One region of the Thermoanaerobacterium thermosaccharolyticum DSM 571 genome, then DNA from elsewhere that is predicted to be linked to it. Evidence: riboswitches for the same ligand, from Rfam matches in the RefSeq annotation. Region 1 holds a riboswitch; each other region holds the start of a gene.

Evidence for each region. A riboswitch is a leader RNA that binds a small molecule or an ion and turns the genes downstream of it on or off. The one in region 1 is predicted to bind cyclic di-AMP.
Region 2: another riboswitch for cyclic di-AMP. It lies ahead of TTHE_RS01630 (NAD/NADP octopine/nopaline dehydrogenase family protein); the one in region 1 lies ahead of TTHE_RS05490 (C40 family peptidase).
Region 3: another riboswitch for cyclic di-AMP. It lies ahead of TTHE_RS08080 (cell wall hydrolase); the one in region 1 lies ahead of TTHE_RS05490 (C40 family peptidase).

The regions. Positions count from the first base shown of each region.
Region 1 is NC_014410.1:1,130,307-1,139,711, forward strand. Features, by position in the region: gene polA (DNA polymerase I) at 1-750, shown strand, start outside; gene coaE (dephospho-CoA kinase) at 798-1,394, shown strand; gene TTHE_RS05465 (lytic transglycosylase domain-containing protein) at 1,414-1,968, shown strand; gene TTHE_RS05470 (DUF441 domain-containing protein) at 1,997-2,446, shown strand; gene TTHE_RS05475 (nicotinate phosphoribosyltransferase) at 2,462-3,496, shown strand; tRNA gene TTHE_RS05480 (tRNA-Leu) at 3,636-3,720, shown strand; gene TTHE_RS05485 (AEC family transporter) at 3,783-4,406, opposite strand; gene TTHE_RS14570 (AEC family transporter) at 4,417-4,701, opposite strand; cyclic di-AMP (ydaO/yuaA leader) riboswitch at 4,890-5,021, shown strand; gene TTHE_RS05490 (C40 family peptidase) at 5,027-5,725, shown strand; gene typA (translational GTPase TypA) at 5,889-7,712, shown strand; gene TTHE_RS05500 (lytic transglycosylase domain-containing protein) at 7,752-8,333, opposite strand; gene TTHE_RS05505 (SPOR domain-containing protein) at 8,483-9,277, shown strand; gene TTHE_RS05510 (DRTGG domain-containing protein) at 9,289-9,405, shown strand, end outside.
Region 2 is NC_014410.1:319,296-324,871, reverse strand. Features, by position in the region: gene TTHE_RS01640 (N-acetylmuramoyl-L-alanine amidase family protein) at 1-558, opposite strand, end outside; gene TTHE_RS01635 (cobalamin B12-binding domain-containing protein) at 699-2,351, opposite strand; gene TTHE_RS01630 (NAD/NADP octopine/nopaline dehydrogenase family protein) at 2,348-3,448, opposite strand; cyclic di-AMP (ydaO/yuaA leader) riboswitch at 3,560-3,685, opposite strand; gene TTHE_RS01625 (SEC-C domain-containing protein) at 3,864-5,156, shown strand; gene TTHE_RS01620 (hypothetical protein) at 5,270-5,576, opposite strand, start outside; gene TTHE_RS01615 (hypothetical protein) at 5,571-5,576, opposite strand, start outside.
Region 3 is NC_014410.1:1,613,662-1,623,066, forward strand. Features, by position in the region: gene TTHE_RS08040 (cytochrome c biogenesis CcdA family protein) at 1-450, opposite strand, end outside; gene nagB (glucosamine-6-phosphate deaminase) at 544-1,314, opposite strand; gene TTHE_RS08050 (ROK family transcriptional regulator) at 1,333-2,481, opposite strand; gene TTHE_RS08055 (hypothetical protein) at 2,712-3,092, shown strand; gene TTHE_RS08060 (hypothetical protein) at 3,350-3,775, shown strand; gene TTHE_RS08070 (hypothetical protein) at 4,108-4,440, shown strand; gene TTHE_RS08075 (TMEM165/GDT1 family protein) at 4,667-5,230, shown strand; gene TTHE_RS08080 (cell wall hydrolase) at 5,295-6,113, opposite strand; cyclic di-AMP (ydaO/yuaA leader) riboswitch at 6,113-6,240, opposite strand; gene TTHE_RS14390 (hypothetical protein) at 6,298-6,444, opposite strand; gene TTHE_RS08085 (sensor histidine kinase) at 6,543-7,916, opposite strand; gene TTHE_RS08090 (response regulator transcription factor) at 7,906-8,592, opposite strand; gene aroA (3-phosphoshikimate 1-carboxyvinyltransferase) at 8,611-9,405, opposite strand, start outside.

The sequences.
Region 1 (9,405 bases):
GTAAGAGATGAATTTGGCAGAAGAATAAGGAAAGCTTTTATATCCAGCTTTCAGGGAGGATATATTGTATCTGCTGATTATTCACAGATAGAGTTGAGAGTTCTTGCACATCTTTCAGAGGATATAAAGCTTATTGAGTCATTTTTAAACAATGAAGACATACATTTAAGGACAGCGTCAGAAGTGTTTAAAATTGCTCCTGAAGAAGTTACAGGTGAAATGAGAAGGCGTGCGAAAGCTGTAAATTTCGGAATCGTGTATGGTATAAGCGATTATGGTCTCTCTAGAGATTTAAAGATCTCTCGTAAAGAGGCAAAAGAATATATAGACAATTATTTTGATAGGTACAAAGGAGTTAAAAATTACATTGATTCGGTAGTCAAATTTGCCAGAGAAAATGGATATGTGACGACAATTTTGAATAGAAGAAGGTATATACCGGAGATTAATTCAAAGAATTATAATCAAAGGTCATTTGGCGAGAGAATGGCGATGAATACGCCTATTCAGGGAAGCGCGGCAGACATAATAAAAATGTCAATGGTGAAAGTATACAATGAATTAAAGTCAAGATCATTAAAATCGAAGCTAATACTGCAGATCCATGACGAGCTTATTGTTGATACTTTTCCCGATGAAGTTGAAATCGTCAAAAACTTATTAAAGACCATAATGGAAAATGTCATAAAGCTAAGAGTCCCTTTGGTTGTAGATATTGGCTATGGTAAAAATTGGTACGATGCAAAATAAAAGTGTCTGATAGACACTTTTAAATTATATAGACAGGAGGTGCTATGATGGAGGTTATAGGATTGACGGGTGGAATTGCGTCTGGGAAAAGCACCGTATCATCGATACTTAGAAGTCTTGGGGCATTTATAATTGACGCAGATGTTGTTTCAAGAGAGATTATGATTAAAGGTACTAAAACATATAATATATTAGTTAATGAGTTTGGAAAAGAAATTTTAAGAAAAGATGGAGAAATAGACAGAAAAAAGCTTGGTAACCTTGTGTTTGCTGATAAGCAGAAATTAAATAGACTAAATGAAATAACACATCCGGAAATAATAAGGAGGATAAAAGAAATAATAGAAGAAGAAAGAAAAAATGGTAAAGAGAAAGCTATTATTTTAGATGCGGCTCTTCTCATTGAAATGCGGCTTTTTAATATGGTAGATGAAGTATGGCTTGTAGTAGTAGACAAAAAAACTCAGATAAGAAGGCTTATGAAAAGAGATAATTTGAATTACAATGATGCTTTGAACCGTATTAAAAGCCAGATGTCTATAGAAGACAAAATGAAGTATGCTGACTTTATAATTAATAATTGCAAGGACTTTAATGCTATAAAAAAGCAGGTTGAATTATTGTGGGGACGATTTTCAAAATAGAACATCTGGAGGTATTATATTGAAATTTAAAAAAGTCACAGTAATTATTGTAATAATATTTACCATTTTGACAGTTTATGGCGTTAAAACCAACTGGTTTCTGAAACAGCTATATCCTAAAAAATTCAGCCAGCAGGTATACTTTTATTCAAATCAATATGGCGTTGATCCTTATTTGGTTTTTGCTATGATAAAGGCAGAGAGCAATTTTAATCCTGACATTGTTTCCAGTAAAGGTGCTATAGGCCTTATGCAGGTCATTCCTGAGACAGGAATTTGGGTAGCGAATTACATAGGTATAAAAAATTTTAATGTAAATATGCTGTATAATCCCGATTATAACATAAATATAGGGACGTGGTATCTTAAATATCTTTTAAAACAATTTAATAACAATATCACTTTAGCAGTTGCAGCATATAATGGTGGAAGCGGTAATGTTTCAAATTGGTTGAAGGATAAAAGGTATTCAGAAAATGGTAGCAATTTAAAAAAGGTACCTTTTACAGAGACGGATAAATACATCAAAAAGGTGACTAAATACTACAAGATTTACAAGAGCTTGTATAAATAATTTGAAATGGAATTGTGAGGGGGGTTATATGGATTTTGGTGTTGCGCTTCTTTCTATCATGTTATTTTTCAGCATTGTAGGGAAAAATAACAATGTTGCAGCTGCTATTTCAATGCTTTTGCTTATTAAGCTTATGAATCTAGAAATAATTAATCAATATATATCGAAAAATGGGATAAATCTTGGTATAATAATATTGACAATGGGAGCTCTATCTCCGCTTGCGTTGAATAAGGTATCATTAAGCGATTTTATAAATGCCTCGAAAAGCATTGAAGGCCTTATTACAATTATCGCTGGAATAATTGTAGCTGTATTGGCATCTATAGGTCTTGATACGATGAAGGTAGACACAAATGGTGTCGTTGGTGTTTTGCTAGGCACAGTAATTGGAGTAAGCTTTTTTAAAGGTGCACCGATAGGTCCAATGATAGCTCTCGGCATAACAACTATAATACTTAAGATATTTCGATTATAGAGAGGGAGAATACATATGAAAATGATAAAGTATCTTGAAGATCTTAGGGAAGTTAAGGTGAGTGAAAATAGGGAATTTTTTTCTGCAACACATGAAGAAATAAAGAATGGCGCCACGACAGATGTATATTTTTTAAGAACTCAGGATATTTTAAAACACTTAGGAATCGATGGGAAAGTCGTTACAGCAGAGATATTTGCACGAAAAAATGGAATTTTTGCAGGCTTGCCAGAAGTAAAAAGTGTTTTGAAAGATAAAAATATTGAAGTATGGTCTATAGATGAAGGAGAAACATTTGAACCTAAGGAAACAATCATGAGAATCATTGGACCTTACAATGAATTTGGGACATATGAGACCGTCATATTAGGGATACTTGCAAGCTCTTGTGGGTGGGCAACTGCAGCAAGAGAGTTAAAAGAAGCTATTCCAGATAAACCGCTCCTTTGCTTTGGCGCAAGACACGTACATCCAGCGGTAGCACCTGTTATGGAAAGAGCTGCACTTATAGGTGGGGCAGATGATGCAAGCTGCATACTAGGAGCAAAACTTGCTGGAAAAGAACCGAAAGGGACCGTCCCACATGCAGCATTTCTGATTGCCGGTGATACACTGCCTATAGCAAAAGCATACAGTGAAATAACGCCTGATGATGAGAAAATAACTATCTTAGTTGATACATTTAAGGATGAGATAGAGGAATCATTAAGAGTTGCTGAATATCTTGGTGATAGGTTATACGGAATAAGGTTAGACACACCGTCAGAAAGGGGAGGCGTTACAGCCAGCCTCGTTTATGAACTAAGACAGAGGCTTAATCAAAAAGGATACAATAACGTCAAAATTATTGTGTCTGGCGGGCTTACACCTGAAAGAATAAAAGAACTTGCATTAAGTGGTGCAGATGCATTTGGCGTTGGAAGCTATATATCAGACGCTTCACCAATAGATATGACTATGGATATTAAAGAGGTAGAAGGAGAACCTATTGCTAAAAGAGGCAGAATTCCTGGAAGAATAGAAAATAAAAAATTAAAGAGAATAATATAATCAAGCAAGAAACTTCTTCTTGCTTGATTTAATATAATTTATTTTTTGCCGTAATATAAGTTTATGTAGTCGTATAAAAAAGTATTGACACAAATTAAAAAACATTATATAATGACTATTGTGTTAGCGATGAAGACGCGCGGGGGTGGCGGAATAGGCAGACGCGTACGTTTGAGGGGCGTATGGAGTTATCCGTGCGGGTTCAAGTCCCGCCCTCCGCACCAAAATATGAAAAAGAAATATTTTACATAAAAAATAAGCCATTAAGGCTTTTTTTTTATGTTTATTACCACTTTAGCATTATAAGTGACATAAATATAATAGTTATAATAGTTGTAGATGTTATAAATATGGACGCAAGTTTTACGTTTAAATTTCTCTCATCTGAATATATTACTGCTACTAGTGCTGTTGGCATTATTGAGCCTAGCATTATGGCTTTAATTGTCATTGAAGTTGTGCTGAAGAAAAGTGGCAGTGTAATAAACAATATTATACCAGGTATGTACTTTATAATAAGGCCTTTTACAAGTGATACTATTTCGTCTTTATCTAGATTAAAATCAAGGAAGTATCCGATTACGAAAAGGGCTAAGGTAGTATTTGGCAGTGAAATTTGTTCTACAAGATTAACGATCAAGCCGGGAAATTTGAATCCAGCTATATTCAAAATAAACGAAATAATGTATGTATCAAATGGAATGAAGTACAAGATTTTTTTGAAAACTTTTTTTATATCCAATTTATCATTTTCTGAAAATGCATATGCTATAATATAAGCAATCCCAAAGACGTTAAATGAGTTACCCATGTCAAACATAGCAATGTGTAAAAGTCCATTATTTCCATATATCTGTTGAATAAAAGGAAATGCAAAAAGGCCGATGTTATACCCACATAGTGAAATCATAAGCGTGCCTTTAGTTTCTCTTTTTAAGTTTGTTTTTTTTAAAAATTAAAAATCCCATTAGAAAAGTAATAATGCCTAGGATAAATCCAAAAAATGTTAAAACAAATAAATTGGTGTTTACTTTTGTAGTAAAAAAGACTTTTGCAATGCTGGCAGGTAGAGTTATATATATGATAAAGTTATTTAATACCTTTCCAGTCTCACTCGGTAAAAATTTCATCTTCTTTACTGCATAGCCTAAAAAAATTACTATAATGCTTATTGATATTTTTTGAAGTATGATTATCTGACTCATCTGGATCCCCTTTCTGTGTTGTTAAATAAAATTATACTATATTATAACGATTATTTACATAGATTGTAACAAATTTATTAAATTATTATAAAATATATTAAGGAAATATTAAAAAAATCTTAAAAAATTATTATGAAAACATTGACTTTAGTAATAATGTTTGATAAAATAAAAGAAACTTGTACATATTAGCAATCTTGCCGAATCCTATTTAGGTACGGAGGATTTTTCATGTTTTGGGGTTAATCTGCTATAAGCAGTAGGGATACCTTCTTATTCCGCACCCGTCAACTAACTCCGGAGGCAAAAAGGAAGGAGATTAGCTATGAATAGTCGATTAAGTAAATTAGTTTTTGGTGTATCCGTTTTCGGAATGACACTTGTAGGTTCTTCAATGTTGACGCATGTTTACGCAGACAATCTTGGAACTGGCATTGTGATTGGAAATAGTGTAAATATCAGAAGTGGTGGCAGTTTATCATCAAAAGTAATAACTCAATTAAATTGGAATGACGTTGTCACTGTACTTGGACAGGAAAATGGCTGGTACAATATAAAATTATCTAATGGAACTGTTGGATGGATATATGGGCAATACCTTTCTTTAAGATCATCATCTAGCACAGTGTCTAGAGGGGATGTTGATAGAAGCGTTGTTTTAAGGCTGATAGACTTTGGTAAGAAGTTTTTAGGGACTAAATATGTCTATGGTGGTGAATCACCTTCTGGATTCGATTGTTCTGGATTTACGCAATATGTTTTTAAAAGTGTTGGCGTAAATTTGCCAAGAATGGCCGATGATCAAGCGACGGTTGGCACATATGTAGACAGAGGAAATTTACAGCCTGGTGATTTGGTGTTTTTTAAGACATTAGGTAGCAGCATAATAAATCATGCTGGGATATACATAGGAAATGGAGAATTTATGCATGCCTCATCAGGTGCAGGAAAGGTCATGATCAGTTCACTTAAAGATGACTATTACAGCACTCACTATGCGACAGCCAGAAGAGTCATACAATAAACTAAAGTTTTGTTTAAAGATTGAGAAAAGACACGTTGATGTGTCTTTTTTTAGTGGAATATTTGCGAATTTCTACGCAATCATTTTATTGACTATTGAAGTTTATTAATATATTATTATATATTGTATAAAATTTGCATTTATGTGGAAGGAGATAACCTAAATGGGGTTTGTAAGAGATGATATAAGGAACGTAGCTATAATAGCACATGTAGATCATGGCAAAACTACATTAGTAGACGGCATGCTAAAGCAGAGCGGCATCTTTAGGCAAAATGAAAAAGTTGAAGAGAGAGTAATGGACTCAAATGAGCTTGAAAGAGAAAGAGGAATTACTATTCTTTCAAAAAATACTGCCATTAGGTACAATGGTGTAAAGATAAATATAGTTGATACGCCTGGGCATGCAGATTTTGGCGGTGAGGTAGAACGGGTACTAAAAATGGTTGACGGTGTATTATTACTTGTAGATGCTTTTGAAGGACCAATGCCTCAGACCAGATTTGTATTGAGCAAAGCTTTAGAGCTTAATTTAAAGCCTATTGTAGTTGTAAATAAAATCGATAGGCCAGATGCTAGACCTGAAGAGGTAATTGACGAAGTGCTTGATTTATTTATAGAGCTTGGTGCCGATGATGATCAAATTGATTTTCCTGTTGTATACGCATCTGCTAGGGAAGGGGTTGCTAAGTTAAATTTGAAAGATGAGTCAGTGGATTTGCGCCCACTTTTTGATACAATTTTAAAGGAAATTCCGGCACCAGAAGGCAATATAGATGACCCACTGCAACTTATTGTTACGACACTTGATTATGACGATTATATTGGAAGAATCGCTATTGGAAAAGTTGTAAGAGGCAAAATCGTATCAGGTGAAAATGTCGCCATATGTAAAAGAGATGGATCTGTACAAAATGTAAAACTGAGTAATTTATACCAATATGAAGGCTTAAAAAGGGTTCAAGTTGAGGATGCCTTGCTGGGTGATATAGTGGCTGTATCAGGTATAAGCGATATAGAAATAGGTGAAACTATAGCGGATCCTGAAAAACCTGAGCCGGTTGATTTTGTCGAAATAGAAGAACCTACAATTTCAATGACTTTTGGAGTAAATACTAGTCCCTTTGCAGGAAGAGAAGGCAAGTATGTTACATCTAGACACCTTAGAGAAAGGCTATTTAGAGAGCTTGAAACAAATGTTGCATTAAGGGTTGAAGAAACTGAAACGACAGAAGCATTTAAGGTATCTGGACGTGGTGAGCTACATCTATCCATTTTGATAGAAACCATGAGAAGAGAAGGTTATGAGCTGCAAGTATCTAAACCTACTGTTATTATAAAAGAGATAAATGGCGTCAAGCATGAGCCTATAGAGCTTGTGACGATTGATATACCTGAGGACTTTATGGGAGTAGTTATGGAGAAGATGGGCTCTAGAAAAGGGGAGCTTATGGACATGCATACATTAAAACCAGGCACATTAAGGCTTAAATTTAAAATACCAACAAGAGGCCTCATAGGGTATCGCTCTGAATTTCTTACAGATACAAAAGGAAATGGGATAATGACGTCTGTCATATATGATTATGAACCATATAAAGGTGATATACCCACAAGGTCTAGAGGTTCTCTAGTGGCTTTTGAAGCTGGTACAACAACGACGTATGGACTTTACAATGCGCAGGAAAGAGGAACTCTTTTTGTAGGACCTGGTGTTGAAGTGTATGAAGGTATGATAGTTGGTGAAAATTCTAGAAGTGAGGATATAGATGTCAATGTATGCAAGAAAAAGCATGTTACTAATTTACGTTCCGCAACTGCAGATGAGGCATTAAGACTTTCACCGATTAGAGAAATGTCTCTTGAAGAGGCTTTGGAGTTTATCGCCAACGATGAACTTGTAGAGGTTACGCCTAAAAGCATAAGGCTTAGAAAGAAAATATTGAGCGCACAACAAAGGTATAAAAATGCCAAATATAAGCAGTAAATAATAAAAGGGTTGTCACATAACGTGCATGACCCTTTTTTATTTTGATAAATCATCTATGATTTTATTTATATAGTTTACTGTTTCATCATATGGTGGTACGCCACTGTATTTTTCTACTGCTGCTTCCCCAGCATTGTAAGCTGCCAAAGCCAGAGTTGTATTGTTGTATTTATTAAGAAGTTGACTTAACAACTTTGTTCCTCCATCAATATTTTCTCCAGGATCAAAGGGATTGTCTATTCCTAAATATTGAGCAGTCGATGGCATTAACTGCATAAGACCCATTGCACCAGCATTTGATACAGCATACGGATTGTAATTTGATTCGGTTTTTATGACAGCATTTATCAATTCTGGACTAACTCCATATTTCTTTGAAGCTTCATTAATGTAATCAGCTATATTAGCAATTGATGTTTTGTTTACATTAACTGGTTTTACATCTGCTGACTTATTTGCTTCAGTTATATAATTATTTGTATTTACAGAGCCTTCACTTATTAAGTCGTTTAAAATATCCTGAAATGAATTATTCTGGTTTGTGAGGTTTATATTTACAGGTAACCGTGATTGGATTTCATTAAATTTACTTTCAATCAATGAATTAATATAATCCAATTCAAAAACCTCCTTTTTTATATATATTTCGACATGAATTAAAAAAATCCTTTAACTATTAAAAAATGAGAAAATAGTCCTAAGAAATATTTTAAAGTAGTTTAAAAAGGAATTTATGCATTTATGTAGAATATATTTTATAGGTGATTATGGTGTATGCAAAAGAAGAAAACAAGAAAAATGTTAAAATTAGCTTAAAAAAAGCTGTTCTTTTATTATTTTTATCAATATTTGTTTCTGTGTTAATAGGTTTTTTAATAACACAGTTTTTGATAAGACCTTACTTATCTAAAATAAGCAGCAGCACTAAGTACAGTTATTCTCTAAAAATGCCTCAATTAAATTATTATCTTGTTAAAATAGGAGAATACGACAATGAAAGGGATGCAGACTACAATTTAAATTTGCTTATCATGAAAGGAATTTATGGGGAATCAATAAAAAGCAATGATAAATATATTTTAAGCGTAGGATATTTTATTGATAAAGATGAAGCCAATAATTTAAGTTTAAAACTTAATAAAAGTGGTATCATATCGTCTGTTGTTATAAACAATGGTCCTATTTATGAAATATCTTACGAGGAAAATTCAAAAGATGATGTAAAGACTGCATTAGATAATATAAACAGCTTTTATAATAATCTATCGCATTTATCCGAGCTGTCATATAAAATAGCTTTTGGAATTGCCAGTGAAAAAGATATAGATGAGACAGAGTTGTACTTTAAAAAATACAGTGAAGTGCCTTATAATATAAGAAGTGATAATAATTTAAAAAAAATTGTAGAGAGTACAATGGCTATTAATGGTCATATTTTAAACAATTTTAAAGATATTAAAACTTCATTTGAGCTTAATGATGGAAATGCTTATGGCTTAACACAGAAGCTGTTTATTGATTCTATAATGGAATATTATAGTAAGATGAGTTCTTTGAAATAGGGGAGTGTAGCATGAAGCTTGCGGAAGTAAGAGAAATATTAAAAGCAGAAGTTCTTTGCGGACATGAGAGATTGTCAGAAGAAGTTAATACTGCTTGCGGTGCAGACCTTATGAGTGATGTCTTAGCT
Region 2 (5,576 bases), 810 kb from region 1:
TAATTTTTCAATTGAATCCGATTTGCTTATTTGCTTAAGTCCTATGTTATTTAATATCCCATTTGATATTGATATCGCAAATAGATTTCGTTTGTTTAAAATCAGGTCTAAATCTTCCTTGTTGGTTATAAATCCTAATTCAACCAATACTGCCGTCATGTTTGTATGATGCAAAACGTAAAAGTTAGCGGTCTTTACACCTCTGTCTACTGTATTTAAATTTGTCACTATAGCTTGCTGTATACTTTTAGCTAATTTTCCTCCAGAAATACTTCCAGGATATGAATAAGTTTCTGTTCCTTTTGCAGTAGAATCTTTAAAACTGTTACAATGGATTGATATAAAATAATCTGCTTTGTTTTTATTGGCAATGTCACACCTCTCGCTAAGTCCCAATGTAATATCTTTATCTCTTGTCAAGATTATATCTACATTATTTGCCTCTAAGATGTCTCTCAATTTAAGAGATACACTTAAGTTTATATCCTTTTCAAAAAATCCATTTCCAACAGCACCGCTATCAAGCCCTCCGTGTCCGGGATCTACAACAATCAGCAATTAAAACCCTCCTTTCACTTTAAATATTTACTTCTTCTATAATATGTTTTTGGATAAAAAAATTTATATATTGATTGCATAAAAAAATCGGATATACACTTTTGGTATATTCCGATCTATATGTTTTATAAATTTTAGTTTTACGCCACAATTATCATCTTTTGATAGTTTTGAATTATATTAAAGACTCTCTCTTCTTCCTCTATCACTCTATTATTTTCGTAGTCAAATGCGTAGCATGCTCCATTTATAACTTTCGTCTGCAGTGCACCACTTGCACTTTTATTCCCTTTAAGATGCGGCGCGTCCAATATGCCTAATTTTATCGCTAACGATAAGGTATGAGGATCTGACAGCGGATCGCTGCACAATGTATTAAGCTCTCTTATACCATTAAGTATCACTTTTGCATCGTTTATAAGTTCCTCTTTCCTCTTTAAAACATCTAAATCTTGAGTAAAATCGAACATGCCAGATAAGGTATTTTTTATTACAGCTTTTACAATCTTTACACTTTCTATTATATCATCTGGCGTTGCAGCATGATGGGCTTCACAAAAACCTACAACATGATATATATGAGGTTTTATAGCCATGGAGAGATATGCACTTGAAGCAAGTTGCCCTTTCGCCTCAAAAAGATCCTGCGGCATGCTTGCAAGCCCTGCCCTAGCCTGTCTAAACACTCTAAAGTTATCGTCCTGAAGGCTTTCAACAAGCTCTATAGATGCCAACATCTTAGCAAGATCCATTTTAGGCGATGTAGCTGGTGGAACATTAAACATAAACTGTGCTATATAGTTTTTAACACCCATTTTTTTAGCATTATATGCTGCAAGATAGCTTGCCGCCACATAAATGGCATCATGTGCATCCCTAAGTCCCCAGTGATGTGCTTCATTGACTTCTACAGGTATATTTCTGTCGGCATGCCACTTCATCAGCTTTTGGTTCTCTCTTATAGATTCTTCAACCTGTCTAGGTCCCCTGCTATCTAATACATTGTACCAGCAAAGGGGTATAGCAGCCCATGCATTGTTTATCGTATCCTTTAGCATTTTAGCCATTTTAAAAACGTCATTTGTCCCACTGTAGCATCTAAGCAATGGATAATTTCCACGCCTTGATTCATCGTAAAGTTTTTTAAATTCTTCTTCTGACCTTATTGGCACACCTCCTGCACCATCAAGTGCAGTATTATACTTTTTATCAAAAAAGTGCTCCTGTGTATTTTGATCAGGTGCTATTGATATCACATCGAGAACTTTTTCTGACGCAATCTTTTTTATGCCGGCAAGTGTATCCTTGTACGACGGCAGGCCAAAGTGATGTCTTATTACAGGATAAGGATAATTTCTTTCAATTCTATCAACTATATCCTGCCCATACTCCACTTCATCGGCTAAGACTTTTTGTCCTTTCAAATACGAAATTGTAAATTCATCACCTGAAGTTCCGTCAAAAACTTCCTCAAAAATACCTGATTCTTTGGCAACTATGCAATTTGGTTCCGTACCGCCAAATATCCATCTAATGCCATTAAGATTGTATTCTTTTATCCTGCTTTTAAGAACATCTAATATGGATTTAAGTGAATCAGGAGTCAATCTATAACTTATTCCAACTATGTCAGGTTTTCTTAACCGTATAATTTCTACAAGTTTATCAATTGGCGTTGCAGGGCCTAAAAACTGAATATCAAATCCTTCGCTCTCTGCAAGCCGTAAAAATTTATAAACGCCAGCAACGTGAACGTCATTCTCAATCGAAGCAGCTATAATTAATCTTTTCATGCGACAGTGCTCTCCTCCTTTACACCTTCTACTATTTCTTTTATTTCTGCTGCACTTTTGCCATCCAATCCTAGCTTTACTACCGTCCGCCCTATCTTCCAGTAATTTTTTTCATGCATACATGATGCCAAATGAATTATAGAATCAATAGTATGTGTCGAAACCCCTAACTGCCTTCCAATTGAAGAAATTGGGACTAAGCTCATGGGAACATCTTCAAAAATGTACCTGCAGTCTAGTGTCCTTGGTGCTAGTAATCCTTTGTATGCATCTGTATTTTGGATTGCCTCATATAAATTATCTGAAACAACACCATACGTATCTTTTAACCAATCTAACGCTGTAATTGCATTTACGCCCAATGCATGTGCTACTGCAACCCTTTCTCTATCCATTCTTTCCAATATCTTTGCAACTGATGGAGATATACCTTCCAAATAATATTGAAAGCTTCCCTCTGTAGTCTCTATTCGTGCAGAATTTAATAGTATAGGTGCCGGATGAAAAATAGAACCTATATTATTTAAACTTGTCTCTAAAACATTTTCAGCTGGAACTATCTGTGTATAAGCCAATTTCAGCAAATCAACGACGTAATTTGTCTTCCATGATGGTATAGATGCTAATGATACGACATCTTTTATTCTAAAAATTTTCCCTCTGCCATCATTCGATCTACAAGCATATATAAATGTATCTGTCTCGCTTATGACTACATTTAAATCACTTCTGGCCCTTATAATATTGTAAAACTCAATTGCTCCAAAAGTTCTTCCAGGATTTAAAACAATTATTTGCCCACTTTTTAGATATGGAAGCATTTCATATGCAACATCACTATGACCCGATGCTGGAATAGTTACCATGATTATATCTGTATCTCTTATTGCATCTTCTATGCTATCAGTAATCATATTTAGTTTAGCAAATCCGCTGACTGCCCCTTCAAGATATATGCCCCCATTATTTAAGATAGGAATCAATTTTTCGCGAGTTCTGTTGTAAAGATTAACCGTAAATCCCATTAGTGAAAGGTGTGCTGCCATTGCCTGACCGCCGTTACCAGCTCCAATGACAGAAAATGATGGTAAGTTCATCCATAAAGCCTCCTTCTATTTTTGGGTATTAAAAAAGCCATAGAGAAAATCTACAGCTTGAACCCGGTTCTAATAGAAGGCAACAACAAAACCGAATCTATCCATGCTATTTCCTCCTCTTTCAACGCTTACGAGGTTAGCTGACGGGTTAGGGTTGAAAGATAACCCTTCCATATTAAATGGATTCACCCCTGAAATTGGTTTTCCCGCTTCTTACGAATTCAGCGTTATAGCATATTATTAAACTAATTACATTATACCATATCAAAATCTCATTTGCAAATATATTAAAAAAATGTAAATTTTGTAACAAAACTGTGTCTATAAAATATGCAACTCTTTAAAAAGAGGAATTGAAATTTATAAGATATTTGTTTAAAATTAAACTAGTCTAAAAAATGGGAGGATATTAAACATGAAAATATTTGACATTAGCAGAAATGATGATTGTATCTGTGGTAGCGGGAAAAAATATAAAAAGTGTTGTATGAATAACATCGAAGAAATAAAAAAAACTTTGACAAATTCCTTGTCTAATGAGGTTAATCTTTTTTCAGATGATGTTGAGTTTATTAAAATCGTAAGTATACTTTATGGAGCAAATCTATCTGAAAAGAATAAATCTTTTAAAGCTGATAAAATTGTCAAATTGATTTTAGAGACATTCGAAACAGAAGACAATTATACAAATGATGATTACATACAATTTCTTAGAAAAATGACCAGAAATATAGCTGAAGATAAAAGATTAAAAAAAGTAAGAGTACCTGGCGACCTTTTAAAGGATATTGAAATAGGAAATGAATTAGATGTAGATAATCTCTTAAAAGAGATTGTAGAAGAAAATTTAGTTGAAGAAATTCTTTTAAGTATTGCTTTTGAGTTGCAAAATTTTAATTTTAATGAAAAAGAAATAAAGGATCTTTTTCTTTTAATACGGATATCTATATTAGATGAATATAATACATTAGTAAAAGTGGCAATAGGAGCTACTATGATTGAGATAGCTAAGGCTCTGGAAGAAATACACGCTATAAATGGTACTAAGACTATGGATAAAATCTATGACATAGCTTCGAAGTATCCATCATTCAATGAATATCTAAGCAGTAAAATGTTTGATACTATTACAAATGATTTGGCTTATGTTTTAGATGAGCGCATAGATATTCCTTTTTTCATAGTATATCTGTTTTTGCTTAAATTCTATCATAGAATTTTATCATCATTTTTATTTGACTTTAAGACACCCACTGAATTTTACGATTCATTATTTGATGAGGTATTACAAAACTTACTTTATAAAGAGCTAATTATTTATGAAAAAGCTTTAAAGACTATCCTCACGAGCTTAGAATTAAAATCTGAAAGTATAAATGACGAGAAGGTAAAAATGTCTTTTGAAAATGTTCTGTCACTTTTAAGTCTGCCTATTAATCATTGGAATATGGAAATATTTGAACAAATAATGAAAGTAAATATTTTAAGAACTTTGAATAATTTGCCTGCAAAAGTAGAGGGCATAGACAAAGAAGTAAAATTACAAGACTTAATTTCGGATGAAATCTTAGATGAATACATAGTTTACTTAAAGAAAAATGGTTTAGAACAAATAGTGGATCTATTTAAAAAAATTTACGGTGATTTAAAAAATACGATGAGTAAAATAAGCAGTGATATTCTGGCCAACTTAGATATAAAATTTTAGCGCTTCAACTCATTTGTATTAAAAAATATAATGAAAGTATATTAATCATGACCATCTGTTTTACAGGTGGTCATGATTTTAATTAATTTAATAATGATTTTCATTTTTTATTTTTACATGAACTTTTTCACATATGCCTCTATTCTTTCATCATCCCAATTGGTCGTTTCTTTTAATCCTTTCTTAATGACTTCTAAATATTCTTCTGATGGAGCTTGTTTTTTATCTCTCCAGCGTCCAGTTATCGTTTTAATTTCAATTCCATCTTTTTCAACAAGTTCTAAAATAAGGTTATACCAACCGCCTTCTTGTCTTTGGATTTCATAAAACTGCTCTTCTGTTATCTTCCACAGTCTAATGACTGAATAGTACTCGGGATTTTCTTCTTTCTCGTCAAATAAGAAAGCTACACCTTTATTT
Region 3 (9,405 bases), 480 kb from region 1:
ACCTACTGACACCGTACTTGTAGTACCTGCATATAAAAGAATAGTCGCGAGAATGGGCCCTACACAAGGTGTCCAGCCAGCAGCAAACGTTATACCAAAAATAAAGCTGCTTAAATACCCTTCTTTCATGCCAGAAACATTTAGCTTAGCCTCTTTATTAAGAAAGATCGGCCTTATAGCTCCCATCATATAAAGCCCAAACAATAATATTATTATGCCGCTTGCCTTTCTAAAAAGAACTTTATATGAAACAAAAATCTTCCCCAATTGGCTGGCTGTCGCACCCATAAGAATAAAGACAATGCTAAAGCCTAATATAAACAGAAACAGATTAAAAAAATTTTTCTTTTTACCACCAAAAATGTAGGTCACATAAACAGGTATTAGAGGCAGTATACAAGGTGAAAAAAAGGAAAGAATACCGCCCATAAATGCAGCAAATATCGACAACTAAATCCTCCTCATCCCCCTGTGGAGGGGTTATTTATTTTAATTATACTACATTATATTCATAAAAACAAATAAAAAGCTATAAACGTTTGTTTATAGCTTTAAAACAACATCATCATTTTCTTTTACTTTCTCTACATCAATTAATGATGCGGCATCTTTATCAATAATAATCGTAGCATCAGGATGTAATGATAAAACAGTTGAGGGAACATCTGTCGTCAGATAGCCGTTTAAAGTCTCTTTTATAGCTTTTGCTTTGTTTTTGCCAGATGCTAATAACAAAATTTTCTTAGATTTCATTATCGTACCCAGCCCCATTGTTACTGCTTTTCTCGGAACTTCGTCAATACTTTTGAAAAATCTCTTATTTGCATTTATTGTTTCTTCTGCCAAATCCACTATATGTGTCTTTGTATTTATATAGTCATCAGGCTCATTAAAACCAATGTGCCCATTGACACCTAAACCTAACAATTGAAGATCAATTTCTCCAAACTTTTCTATCTCCTCATCGTACAACCTGCAGTCTCTATCAAAATCATCTGAAATTCCCTTTGGAATATGAATATTTTCCTTTTTTATATTTATATGATTAAACAAATTTTCATACATGAAGTAGTGATAACTTTGAGGATGGTCATCAGGTAAGCCTACATATTCATCAAGGTTAAATGTTATGACGTAGGAAAAATCCACCTCCCCATTCTTGTACATCTTAATTAACTCTCTATAAGTTCCAAGTGGAGTAGAACCAGTAGCAAGACCTAGTACAGAATTCGCTTTTCTGTTTACCTGTTCTTTTATGATTTCTGCTGCGGTTTTGCTCATCTCATCGTAGTCATTTGTTATTATTAATCTCATAAAAATCATCCTTTCATTTTATATTAATATTAAGTAATTTGTCTTTAGAAGAACATCTGCAGATGCGCCTATTGCGGCGGCATCTTCGTTTAACTTTGTATATATGATCTTTACATCAAACGGGATCATTTTATCAATTAGCCTTTTCAGGTTTTCTACTATGTTGATGCCTAAGTTTATCACATCGCCTGCTATTACTATAAGCTCTGGATTTAATATGCTGATGATATTAGTAAAACCCATGCTCAAATTTTCTATAAATTCGTTAAAAGCCCTAATGCAAATTTCATCTTTTGCCAAATATCCATTAATAAAGTCTTCCATCGTATTAAATTTTCCATTTGACAAATTTTTTAGCGACGAGACAAGACCTAAAAGCGATGCTTTGCTTTCAAAGTACCCATAATCTTCGTAGAAATACTTTTTGTTTAAAATATCTCTACCTATAGCCATATAACCAACTTCTCCTGCTGAGTATTTATGACCCCTTACTAATTTCCCGTTAATGTATATTCCAGAACCAATGCCGTTTCCTATTGTTACGAGTACAAAATTGTTAACATCTTTGCATGAACCGATCCATCTTTCACCCAATGCTGCGTAATTAACGCTGTTGTCGATAAATATGTCATAGTCAAACACTTCTTTTAACTTAGGAAGGAGATTAAAGTCAACCCATGAAAGCCCCGGCGCGTACACTGTTCCTTTTTCTATATTTGTTATGCCAGGAGCTCCAACTCCTATGCCTGTTATTTCTTTTTGACAATCTAATAGTTCTCTAATTATGTCAACGGCGTTATCAAAAGCTTCATCTTTCACACCAGTCGGCCTTTTTATCTTTTTTATTATTTTTCCTTCCAAATTTGTAAGCACTCCAATTGTATTTGTCGATTCTATATCGATACCTATGGAAAACTTCGCATTAGGATTAAAAGTAAGCTCTATAGGCTTTCGACCCGCTGATGTCGTCTTGCCATACCCTTCTTCACTTACAAGCCCCTCCTTGATTAATTCATCTACTATTCCAGATACAGTAGACTTGCTCATATTAAGGACTTTAGAAATTTTAATGCGGGAGATAGGCTGCATTTTTTTAATGACATCCAAAACATTTGCCGTATTTATATTTTTGATAAGATAATTAGTACCCTTTCTATACTGCGTCAATTTATCACCTCCCAAATTAGTTCATTGTCCGAACCAAATATCCTTAAAAAATTAGTTCGAGCCTCGAACTTTTATCTAATAATATTATACCACCAAAAACATCCTTTTGTAAATAATTTTTATCCAAACATGAAGATTGAAGAGGAATTCCTAAATTTTTGTAGAATATATGATATAATGATACCAGAAAATTAGACAGACAAAAAGCAAAAGTAGGTTAGAATATAATTATGAATAAGAGAAGAAAGTTTATAGCAAAAATTGTATTAATGGCAATATTAATATTTACTTTGACTTTTACAGCAGGTTGCTCAAAAAATAACTCAAATTATCATGAAGAAAAAAGCTGGGCATTTTCTAAAATTATCATTTTAAATGGTGAGACTTATGTTGGCACATCTGATGATGTTACTTCTATTGACAAAAAAATTGGTACTATTAAATACTTTTCAACTCGCGAAACAAATATAAATAATACAATTTTCTCCAATTATTATGAAGTTGGCACTAATTTATACTCTATTCCAAATGTTAGTACAAAAGATGCAATTGCAGTAGAAATATCCAAAAATCAATATATTAAAGCAATTAACAAGCGTTTAATCCATTAAAAAAGATAAGCATCCTCTTAAACCGCTGTACGTGTCATTCGGCATACAGCGGTTTATTAAGATTTAATGTGCCTTAGATATTTTAACAAATTCTTATATCATATGTTTTTAAAGTATTTACTTGCCACGAATTTTACATTTGTTTATAGCAATTGAAATAAAAAATTTTTTTGAAAGGAGATTAAAAAAAATTGCATGTTCGTAAGCTATATATCGTTATTAGTGCATTTATAATGTTATGTATTTTAATTTTTTTAGTGATATCTGACGTGACTTCTGAAACAAATATGGTTATATCAAAAGTAAAATCTGGACTTAATGCTGGATTGAATGACTTTTTGCTTAATGCACCTCGTACCAAGGTAAATGCTAATGGAAGTTATGGTAATAATGATATACAAAATGAAAATAGCCAATCGTTTTATTATGTGCCAAATGGAAATAACCAATCACTATGGATAATAGTATATAAAGATCTTTTGATAAACTTAAATCAAGATGAAAGTTTTCCTTTATGCAAGGTTACCAGTGTAGTTTTAGATTCAGATTTAGATACTGTTTTAGATGCTACAGCAACTGTTAATTTTCAAATTCTATTGGGATTTTCTAAAACTATTTATGTTCACCAAGAAATCAGACCTCTACCTCATTTTAAGCATATAACTGGTATGGATAAATATTAAAATAAATTTTTGACTAAATGGTCTGGAAAGGAGTATTTATGACAATCAAACATAAAAATTTATGGAATTTGATATTCATTGGCTTAAATGCATTATTACTGGTTTCGTCCGTTTCTAATCTTTTATTATATCTGAAATTGGTAAATATAAACAATTACCTTTCAAGGAAAGTTTTTGAAGATACCTCTGATTTTGCATCATCAGTCTTAAAAACTGATCAAATATTAAATGATTCATTGGTCCCCCGGCTTCATATTGAATTCATAATTTAAAGTTGTATAATAATTCTAAAGTTAGAATATTTCAATACATTCCATTAAGAGGTGTTATTTATGAAAGACAATAAGTCGAATAAAAAAAATGAATTTGAGAAGGAATTAGATAACCTAAAAGAGTGGGAAGAAAACCAGTACAACCCTGGCTATTATATTGGAACAGGACGGATTCCTGAACCCATAAAAGGAGTTGGCAAATATCCTTTTATACAAATAATTATTGGCTTGATAATACTGATTCCCATGATAATTGCCGTAATCGATGAGACAGATGTGCTAAATATAATATCATTTATAATACCAGCTATAATTGGTCTTTCCCTCATTTACGGAGGCATAATAAAATTAATAAATATGAAAAAATTTAGAAAAGGAAACAAAATGCATTGACATAATTTTTTGACTTATTATATAATGGAGTAGATGTCTTCTAAAAATATTATATAATCTATCTATGTAAAGGGGAGTAGTTCACATATATAAATATGTGGCAAAGTCAACATGCTGGTTCTAACCTGGCTTTGCCTTAAAGAATGAGACCTTTACGTAATATGGTGCACATATTATGTAATAGGTTTTATTTTTTTGGCATACTAATTACAAGGAGGCAGATTTGATGAATGCTTTAATATCGTCTTTTATTCTTGTTTTTGCATCTGAAATGGGCGACAAGTCACAGTTTATGGCTATGGCATTTGCCACATTTATAAAAGCCAGAACTGTTTTAATAAGCATATTGATCGCTGCCCTTTTAAATATGGGTATTGCAGTTTTGTTTGGCTCATTTATTACAGAGTACATACCGATAAAATACGTCAAGCTGTTGGCTGCCATATCATTTTTAATTTTTGGCTTAATCACATTAAAAAATGGCCATGAAGGACATGAAAAAATCAGAAAATCCAAATACGGCCCAGTTTTCACGATTATAAGTACATATTTTATTTCGGAATTTGGAGATAAAACGCAGCTTTCGACACTGGCGCTTACTGCCACATACAAAAGTCCCATATTTGTTTTATTAGGTGCTACTGCAGGAATTTTCATAGCTGATGTCATTGGAATCGTATTGGGAGTTTATTTAGGCAAGAAATTACCAACAAAGATTTTGCATTACATATCAGCGTTCATTTTTATAATATTTGGTTTTATCACTTTGTACGAAGCAAAAACTCTATAGCAAGTAAAATGGATACCTTTCGGTATCCATTTTACTCCTCTTAGCCTCTCATTAGCAATCATTTTTATCTTGCATAAGAAAATACCATATTGCCTACTCTTAATGCGACTGGCAATGACCAAAGCCACTGATTAGTATTACTGTTGTCAAAGTAATAAAGTGCACCATTTGTAGGTTCTACACCGTTTAAGGCATCCCTTGCAGCACTTATTGAGTCTGGTGTAGCAGGTACATTTATCAAGCCATTTTCAACAGGCGTAAATTGATAATAGCCATTGCTATCGACTTGGTATATTACACCTTTTATGGAGTTAGGAAATATACCGCTTTTTACCCTATTTACTATCACGGCACCGACAGCAACTTTAGCCTGATATGGTTCACCACCAGCTTCCGCATTTATAAGCCTTGCCAGAAGGTCCAAATCATCATTTGTGTATGAAATCACACCTCTTTGTACAGAACCTCTGTTTACACTTACATCACTTCTTATACTTGAAGAAGTTGATGGTGTACCAGATGATGGAATCACAAAAACTTGCCCTGGATATATCATATCTCCTGCTAAACCATTTACGGATTTTAAAGCATCGACAGTAGTACCATACTTCATGGCAATTAAGTATAAGCTGTCGCCTTTTTGAACCGTATATGTGTTGTCACTGCCAGGTACAACTAATACTTGTCCCGGATAGATGACTGTATCATATAAATTGTTCAGCTTCATTATTTGATTGTATGTTGTCCCATAATTTAAGCCTATTTTATATAGGCTATCACCAGGCTTGACAGTATATGTTGCCGCAAATGCAGTCTGAGAAAATAAAAGAGCCGCTGCTAACGATGCAATGAGAGGCTTTACCTTAATACATTTTTTAAACATAAATATCCCCCTTTTGCCTCCGAGGTTAGTTGACGGGTTCGGGCAAAGGGCTGCCCTACCACAAAATGGATTCACCCCAAAAAAAGATCCCCCGTACCCCTTTTCGGGGATTCGGCATATTTTACTTTAATTATAAGGGGAATACTTCCATGTGTCCATATTAAACTGATGGGAATATAGGCAATTAGTGGCATTCACTGTAACCGCAAAAAGGGCAGTAAATACATCCACTCTCAGGAACTAGCTGTGCTCCACAGTCAGGACATGTGTATTTTTTTGATGAGCTTTTTACATCGATCTCTTTATCTGGCATTGTTTCTTTTTTCAACATTTTATACCCTCCAATATATAGTTTATTATGTACATTTATTATACCATATATTGTGGTATATGTCACTATTAAATATTAAGACAAAAAACAATCCCCAATCATTGATAATTAGGGATTGTAATTTTAAATTCTGATCCTTTATTTAACTGGCTATTCACATCTATCTTTCCACCATGCAACTCAACAATAAGTTTCGCAATAGATAGCCCAAGTCCCATTCCGCCAGTTTCTTTGCTTCTAGCCTTGTCAACCCTGTAAAACCTGTCGAATATATAAGGAATATCCTCTTGAGGTATACCAATACCATCATCTTTTATCATTATGGCTACATTTTTATCTACTTCTTCCACAAAAATTTTTATATTGCCATCAAAATCTGTATATTTTAATGCATTGTCAAGAATTATTCTTACAAGCTCTTTTATAAGGTTCCTGTCTGCATTTACTTCTAAATTTCTTTTGCAAAATACTTCTATGTTTTTCTCACCGTACACTATTCTTGCATCTTTAACCAATTCTTCTATTAATTCATATATATTGATTTTTTTTTTGTTAACCTCCAGCGCTTTATTATCCCCTCTTGCCAACATTAAAAGCCTTTCGATCAATATTTCCATATCCTGCTCTTCTTTTTTTAGAGCGCTTATAGATTCTTCTAAAACATCTTTATTGTCCTTTCCCCATCTATCTATAAGCTCTATATAGCCTTTTAAAACAGACAATGGCGTTCTAAGTTCATGGGATACATTAGATATAAATGCATTTTGTCTTTTAAAATAGTCTTCCAATCTGTCTAGCATATTATTAAATGTCATAGCAAGCTTTGATAGCTCGTCGTTGTTTCCATTAACATTCAATCTCTTGTTAAGCTTCTTTTCATCGATAGTGTGAACTTCCCTGACCATGTAATCTACAGGTTTTAGTGCCCTACCCGTTATAAAATACCCGGCAAAAAAAGACACCAAAACTCCGATGGCATCTGATATAGCCATCAGCAAAAATAACAGTTTCAAAAAAAAGTACTGGCTCTTTAAATTTTCAGCCACTTGAACATATAGCACACTGCCACCTTCAACGTATTTTCTATTAAGATATACAATGTGCGTTTCATCTCTTTCTATTTTCGTAAGGCTATTTAAATTTTTATCATATGGAATATCAATCATATGTGATGACGATCTGTACACAATATTCCCATGCATATCCGTAATTTTAAAATACATGTTTTCACCAGTCGATGATGCAAATAACAAATCTTTATCAATATTTCCTACAACCCCATCAATCTCTTTTAATTTTTCCATTATCACATCCGATTGATTCTGTATATCGCTAAATGCCTGATATATAAGGTAGTATTTAAGACCGTATAAAACAGACGCATTTAACACTATCAATATAAAAGAAAATATAATCGCATAAAGCAATGCGATTCTCAATTTTATCGATAATCTAAAATTTCTAATTCTCATTTTTTTCTTTCCTTAGAGAGTATCCCACACCTCTGATTGTTTGTATTAACTTATTGCTAAACGGCTCGTCTATTTTACTTCGCAAATATCTTATGTATACATCTACGATGTTTGTCTCACCAATATAATTGTATCCCCATACATTTTCTAATATATTTTCACGCGTTAATACTATTTCAGCATTTATAATAAGATATTTAAGAAGATCAAACTCTTTTTTGGTAAGTTCTATTTTTTGTCCATCTCTTAAAACTTCATATGTAGACAAATCCATCGTTATTCCATCATAGCTTATTTTTTTAGTATTTGCTTTGATATTTTTTCTAAGAGCATTTCTGATCCTTGCCATCAGCTCTTCAATCGAGAACGGCTTCGTCAGATAGTCATCCGCACCTATGTCAAGCCCCATTACCTTGTCTTTTATTTCATCTTTAGCGCTTAAAATTATGACAGGAATCGATGATTTCTTTCGTATTTCCTTTAAAACTGAGAAGCCGTCCATACCAGGGAGCATCAAATCTAAAATAATCAAATCGTAATTCTCATCTAAAGCTCTTCTTAAGCCCTCATTGCCGCTGTATTCTATTGCAACATTATAACCTTCATGTTCAAGCTCTATTTGCAAAAATCTCGCAATTTTTTTCTCATCTTCAATTATAAGTATGTTTTCTCCCATTAAAATCACCAATTGTTATTATAACACATTAAGCACACTATAAAAATCAGGAAATGAAATATTCACACATTCTGCATTTCTTATTTTTGTAATGCCTTCAGCTTTTAGCGCAGCAATGCTTAATGACATAGCAACCCTATGATCATTGTAGCTATCAACTAGTGCGCCATTTAAAGTTTCTTTCCCGTGAATTATCATGCCGTCATTCGTAGCTTCGATATCAGCACCCATCTTTTTTAATTCGCTTACCATCGTATCTATTCGATTGCTTTCTTTCACTTTAAGTTCTTCAGCATCTTTAATAACTGTTTCTCCTTCAGCGTAAGACGCTGCTACCGCTATAATAGGTATCTCATCAATTAGCCTTGGTATAATTTCACCGCCAATCTCAATCCCTTTAAGGCAAGAAGACTTTACTATTATTTCTGCAACAGGTTCATTATTTAAAACCCTTTCATCTTTTATCTCAATATTTCCACCCATTTTCTTTATAACATCTATTATTCCTGTTCTCGTATGATTTACATTGACATTCTTTATCAAAATCTCTGACTGAGGCAAAATACTTGCAGCTACTATAAAATAAGCAGCAGAGGATATGTCGCCGGGAACACAAATTTTACAGCCATGCAATCTTTCAACAGGATGGCACACAATCTTGTTTTCATAAGATTCAAAATTGCCGCCAAAATAATTAAGCATAAGCTCACTGTGATTCCGAGATAAAAGAGGCTCTTCTATTATTGTCTCATCATCAGCATATAAGCTGGCAAGCATTATACACGATTTTACTTGTGCACTTGCCACTTCTGT